DNA from 2 places in the Cellulosimicrobium sp. JZ28 genome. Region 1 is predicted to be linked to the other one. Evidence: predicted binding sites of a transcription regulator. Region 1 holds the regulator's gene; the other holds the start of a gene.
What was found. Region 1 encodes Rex, which represses fermentation and respiration genes when NADH is low (regulators of the CRP and FNR family bind a similar motif). Its sites were predicted from a motif close to CTTGTGAANNNNTTCACAAG; they were not measured.
Positions count from the first base shown of each region.

Region 2: adhE (bifunctional acetaldehyde-CoA/alcohol dehydrogenase) is a predicted target of Rex. The motif match lies at 1,144-1,163, and genes of this name have one in related genera.

Region 1 is NZ_CP017660.1:573,144-576,358, reverse strand. It holds gene BJP59_RS02560 (MarR family winged helix-turn-helix transcriptional regulator) at 1-184, opposite strand, end outside; gene BJP59_RS02555 (YceI family protein) at 348-899, shown strand; gene BJP59_RS02550 (redox-sensing transcriptional repressor Rex) at 1,020-1,694, opposite strand; gene BJP59_RS02545 (glutaredoxin family protein) at 1,751-2,041, opposite strand; gene BJP59_RS02540 (HAD family hydrolase) at 2,091-2,963, shown strand; gene BJP59_RS02535 (30S ribosomal protein bS22) at 3,058-3,156, opposite strand.
Region 2 is NZ_CP017660.1:2,557,369-2,560,583, reverse strand. It holds gene BJP59_RS11645 (prolyl oligopeptidase family serine peptidase) at 1-1,044, opposite strand, end outside; gene adhE (bifunctional acetaldehyde-CoA/alcohol dehydrogenase) at 1,251-3,215, shown strand, end outside.

The DNA of each region.
Region 1 (3,215 bases):
TGAGCGACACCTCGGACCGTTCCTCGTGGTCCCGGCCGAGCGCCTCGATGAAGCGCACGGTCCCGTCGAGGTACGCGCGCCACAGGCGCTGCTGCTCCGCGTCGAGCCAGCGCGGCTCGACGGCGGGGACTGCGGGGGTGCGGACGGTGCTCGCCGTCGGGGTGTCGACGTCGTTGCGGGTCATGGGTCCTCGGCGGTGCGGGAGGGGCTGGGGGCGTGGGGGCGTCGGAACATTGTTCCACTCCACGGGAATAGACGGACCGAGGGGTGCTGTTGATACGCTCGTTCCGAAGTTGAACGTTCAACCACTTGGTCCGCCAGGACCCCGACCACCCGCAGGAGCACCCATGGCCTCGTCGCTGCCCGCCGGCCTCACCGCCGGTACCTACGCCCTCGACGCGTCGCACTCGCAGGCGTCGTTCACCGTCCGCCACGCCGGGATCTCGAAGGTCCGCGGCACCCTCGCGATCACCGACGGCACGATCACCGTCGGCGACGACCTCGAGTCGACGTCCGTGACCGCCCAGCTCGACGCCGCGTCCGTGAGCACGGGCGACGAGAACCGCGACAACCACCTGCGCAGCGCCGACTTCTGGGACGCGGAGAACAAGCCGACGTGGACGTTCACGTCGACGCGCATCACGGGCGACGGCGACGACTACGTCGTGGCCGGCGACCTGACGATCAACGGCGTCACCAAGCCGGTCGAGCTCGAGACGGAGTTCGCGGGCACCGCGACCGACCCGTTCGGCAACCCGCGCGCCGGCTTCGAGGCGACCACCGAGATCTCGCGCAAGGAGTTCGGCCTCACCTGGAACGCCGCGCTCGAGACCGGCGGCGTGCTCGTCGGCGACAAGATCAAGATCGCGCTCGACGTCTCGGCCATCAAGCAGGCCTGACCGTCGTCCCGGGCACGTCCCGGGCGAGACCGGCGCCCTCCGGCAGGGGTGCCGCCCCGAGGGGCCGCGTGCACCGGCACGCGGCCCTTCGTCGTCCCCGGGTCCGGGCGCCGGGGCCGCTCAGCGCTCCTGCGACGCCGCGAGGGCGCGGGCCTGCGAGTGGAACGCGAGGATCTGCAGCTCGCTGCCCACGTCGACGCCGCGCACGTCGACGTCCGCCGGGACCTGGAGCGCGCGCGGCGCGAAGTTGAGGATCTCGCGCACCCCCGCCGCGACCACGCGGTCCGCGACCGCCTGGGCGTGCGCCGCAGGCGTCGCGAGGACGACGATCGACACCTTCTCGCGCTCCACGACCTCCTCGAGCGCGTCGACGTGCTCGACGACGAGGCCCGCGGCCCGCGTCCCGACGACGTCCGGCGACGCGTCGAGGAGCGCCGCCACGTGGAAGCCGCGCTGCTCGTAGCCCGAGTAGTTCGCGAGCGCGTGCCCCAGGTTGCCGATCCCGACGATCGCGATGCGGTGCTCGTCGACGAGGCCCAGGGCCTCGGTGATGTACTGCGCCAGCGAGTCGACGTCGTAGCCCACGCCGCGCGTGCCGAACGAGCCGAGGAACGACAGGTCCTTGCGCAGCTGGGCCGGGCCCACGCCGGACAGCTCCGCGAGCTCGACCGACGACGTCGTCCCGACGCCCCGCGCCACGAGGTCCCGCAGCGCGCGCAGGTAGGACGGGAGCCGCGCCACCGTCGCGCTCGGGATCCCCGGCGCCGTCACCTCACCGACTACCTGCTCAGCCACCGTCACTCCGTCGTCCAGGGACCGTCCTCGTCGACGGTCACGCTCCACGGGAGGAATCATCCCAGGTCCGCGCGCGGCGCCGAAATCCGGGCCACCGCACGCGCCAGCCGGCGCGCGTCCACGCGCCAGAACCCCTGCTGCACCCCGCCGACCGTGACGACCGGCACGTACTCGCCGTACTGCTCGCGCAGCGCCGGGTCCGTGCCCGGCGCGTCCAGGTCGACCTCCGCCCACGCGACGCCCGCGTCGGCGCACACGGCCTCGACGACCGTCCGCGCGTCGTCGCACAGGTGGCAGCCCGCGCGACCGAACAGCAGGACGGGGGCGGGGGCGTCGGAGGTGCTCACGCCTCCCAGGGTACGAGGCCCCGGCAGCCCGACCGCCTAGAGTGGAGGCATGGCGACGTCTCCCGGCCCGGGCCCCGACCCGACCTCCCGGCCGACGCTCCCCGAGGAGGCGCCCGCGCGCGCTCCCGGGCCGCCGCACCGCACCGCCGCGTTCTTCGACGTCGACAACACGATCATCCGCGGCGCCTCGTCGTTCCACCTCGCGCGTGCCCTGTACCAGCGCGAGTTCTTCTCGACGCTCGACATCGTGCGCTTCGCCGTGCACCAGGCCCGGTACCTCGTGTTCGGCGAGAACAAGCAGCAGATCGACCGCATCCGATCGCGCGCGCTCGCGCTCATCGCCGGGCGCTCCGTCGCCGAGGTCACCGCGATCGGCGAGGAGGTCTACGACACCGTCCTGTCGCTGCGCATCTACCCCGGCACGCGCCGCCTGCTCGACGAGCACCTCGCCGCCGGGCACCAGGTGTGGCTCGTCTCCGCGACCCCCGTCGAGATCGGCGAGCTCATCGCGCGCCGGCTCGGGACGACGGGCGCGCTCGGCACCGTCGCCGAGCACGCGGACGGCTTCTACACGGGACGGCTCGTCGGCGACATGATGCACGGCCGCGCGAAGGCCGCCGGGGTGCGGGCGCTCGCCGAGCGCGAGGACATCGATCTCGAGGCGTCGTACGCGTACGGCGACTCGCTCAACGACGTCACGATGATGGAGGCCGTGGGGCACCCGTGCCCCATCAACCCCGACGCCCGGCTGCGCCGCCACGCGCAGGACGTCGGCTGGCCCATCCGCGAGTTCCGCGGGCGGCGGCGCCGCGTCGCCCGCAGCAGCGTCCGCACCGCGAGCTGGGCCGGCGCCGCCTGGGCCGCGGCGCTCGTCCTGCGCTCGGTGCGCCGCGCCGTCGACCGGCGCATCGCCCGCCTCTGACCCCGCCCGAGCCGCGCCCGGAGACGCGTCGAGCCCGGTCCCTCGGGAGGGGCCGGGCTCGACGACGGGTCGGCGCGTCAGGACGCGCGCGACGTCACTTCTTGTTGCGACGCTGGTGACGCGTCTTGCGAAGCAGCTTGCGGTGCTTCTTCTTGGCCATGCGCTTGCGGCGCTTCTTGATGACGGAGCCCATACGGTCCTCGCAATGCTCGAGCGGCGTGTCGGTCGGCGACCGGTCGACCGGCCGCGGGT
Region 2 (3,215 bases), 2.0 Mb from region 1:
GAGCACGGTGAAGCCGCGGTCGCCCGCGAGGAAGTCGTCGAACCGGGCCGCGAGGAGCGACCCGGCGCGGTACGTCGTGCCGCCGACGGTCCAGTCGTCGCGCAGCTCGACGAGCAGCCACTCGCGCCGCACGCCGACCTCGGCGGAGTCGGGGACGTCGATCTTCGTCAGGCGCTGCTCGGGCGTGCCGGCGCGCTCGGCGAGGTAGAGCTCGTCGGAGTAGAACGCCTTGGAGCGGTGCACGAAGTCGCGCTCGAACCCGGGCGTGTGCGAGCGCCAGGCGGAGATGTACATGTCCTCGTCGGTGCCCTCGTAGACGGTCACCGCGGCGTCGAGCAGGGTGCCGCGCGTCCAGCGCTTGACCACGCGCGGGTACCCGGACGGCGTGAGCGTGCCCTCGCCGAAGTCGGTGAAGACGTAGACGGTGTCGGCGTCGATCCAGCCGAGCGAGCCCTTGGCCTCGGCGCGGTGGAAGCCGCCGTCCTCCGGCGCGACGAACCGCTTCTCCACGAGGTCGAACTCGCGCGTGACGTCGGCGTCGGAGCCGCCGGGGGAGAGCTCGACGAGCGCGTGCCGCCAGGGCTCGCCCGCGGCGAGCTGCTCCGGCGTCGGGCGCAGGACGCTCGCGCCGTGCCAGACCCACGACTCGCCCTCGGCCGCGGCGAGCGCGTCGAGGTCGAGGACGGTCTCCCACTCCGGGTCGTCGGTGCGGTAGGACTCGAGCGTCGTGCGCCGCCAGACGCCGCGCTCGTGCTGCGCGTCGCGCCAGAAGTTGTAGTACCGGTCGCCGATCTTCGACACCTCGGGGATCTTCGCGTCGGAGTCGAGCACCTCGCGGATCGCGCGCTCGGTGGCGGCGAACTCGCCGGCGGTCTCGAGCGTGTCGGCGACCTCGGCGTTGCGGGCGCGGACCCAGGCCAGCGCCTCGTCGCCCTCGACGTCCTCGAGCCAGAGGTACGGGTCGTGGGGGGTGCCGTCCGGTCGGTCGGTCGCGGCGCGGCTCTCGGTCGCGGGCGAGGGGCTCGTCGTCTGCTCGGCGGTCATGGTCACCCACCCTACGGCGCGCGGGCCGTGGTGCGGAGGTCACGAGGAGGCGGGGACCTTCGGCCCGCATCGGGGCCGGACCCTTGTGGGGACGCACGGCTTGTGAAAACCTTCACAAGTAGAGAGACCGCCGAAGGAGCCGGGGCATCCCGGCCCCGGCACACCCGCGGCCGACGCCCGGCGAGGTCGGGCACCGGAGGGGACGCATGAGCGCGAAGAGCGCCAGCACGAAGGTCGAGAACCGCACCGAGGACACCCGCACGACGCACGAGATCGACGTCCTCGTCGAGCGGGCCCGCAAGGCGCTCGACCAGTACATGAGCCTCACGCAGGAGGACGTCGACCGGATCGTCCTCAAGGCGTCCGTCGCCGGCCTGCACCAGCACGGCCACCTCGCGCAGATGGCCGTCGCCGAGACCGGGCGCGGCGTCTTCGAGGACAAGGCGACGAAGAACATCTTCGCGTGCGAGCACGTGCCCAACTCGATGGCGAACCTCAAGACGGTCGGCATCATCGGCCGCGACGAGCTCACGGGCGTCGTCGAGATCGCCGAGCCCGTCGGCGTCGTGTGCGCCGTGACGCCGGTGACGAACCCGACGTCGACCACGATCTTCAAGTCGCTCATCGCGCTCAAGACGCGCAACCCCGTGGTGTTCGCGTTCCACCCGAGCGCGCAGCGCTCGTCGGTCGAGGCGGCCCGCATCGTGCGCGACGCCGCGGTCGCGGCCGGCGCGCCCGACGACTGCATCCAGTGGGTCGAGCACCCGTCGATCGAGGCGACCAACACGCTCATGCACCACCCGGGCGTCGCGCTCATCCTCGCCACGGGCGGCAACGGCATGGTCCGCGCGGCCTACTCGGCCGGCAAGCCGGCGCTCGGCGTCGGCGCGGGGAACGTCCCCGCCTACGTCGAGAAGAGCGCCGACCTCGGCCGTGCGATCAACGACGTGGTCATGTCGAAGGCGTTCGACAACGGCATGGTGTGCGCCTCGGAGCAGGCGCTCATCCTCGACGACGTCATCTACGACGACGCGATGCGCGAGCTCGCCCGCCTGCACGCCTACCGCGTGACGCCCGCCGAGAAGGCGATGCTCGAGCGCCTGATCTTCGGGGTCGAGGCGAACGGCACGAACTGCGCCGGGGCGAAGCTCAACCCGAAGGTCGTGGGCAAGTCGCCGGTGTGGATCGCGCGCGAGGCCGGGTTCGAGGTCCCCGACGACACGTCGATCATCCTCGCCGAGATCGACGACGTCGGCCCGGACGAGCCGCTGAGCCGCGAGAAGCTCACGCCCGTCCTGGCCGTCCTGCGGGCGCGCGACACCGAGCACGGCGTCCGCCTCGCGGAGCGCATGGTCGAGCTCGACGGCCTGGGCCACTCGGCCGCGATCCACACGTCCGACGAGGCGCTCGTCGAGCGGTACGGGTCGCGCGTGAAGGCCGTGCGCGTGCTGTGGAACAGCCCGACGTCGCTCGGCGGCATCGGCGACATCTACAACGCGCTGCTCCCGTCGCTCACGCTCGGCTGCGGCAGCTACGGCGCGAACTCGGTGTCGAACAACGTGTCGGCGGTCAACCTCATCAACGTCAAGCGGATCGGGCGGCGCAACAACAACATGCAGTGGTTCAAGGTGCCCGCCAAGACGTACTTCGAGCCGAACTCGATCCAGTACCTCGCGCAGATGCGCGACGTGCACCGCGTCACGATCGTCACCGACAAGGTCATGAGCCGCATCGGCGTCGTCGACCGCGTGCTCGACGTCCTCGCCCGCCGCGAGGAGAAGGTCGCGATCCAGATCATCGACGCGGTCGAGCCGGAGCCGAGCGTCGGCACCGTGAACCGCGGCGCCGAGTCGATGCGCGACTTCGAGCCCGACACGATCATCGCGATCGGCGGCGGGTCGCCGATGGACGCCGCCAAGGTCATGTGGCTGCGGTACGAGCACCCGGAGATCGAGTTCTCCGACATGCGGGAGAAGTTCTTCGACGTGCGCAAGCGCGCCTACAAGTTCCCGGAGCTCGGGGGGAGGGCGAAGCTCGTGTGCATCCCGACGTCGTCGGGGACCGGCGCGGAGGTGACGCCGTTCGCGGTCATCACCGACCCGGAGACGGGCTTCAAGTACCCGCTCGCGGACTACGCGCTCACGCCGACCGTCGCCATCGTCGACCCCGTG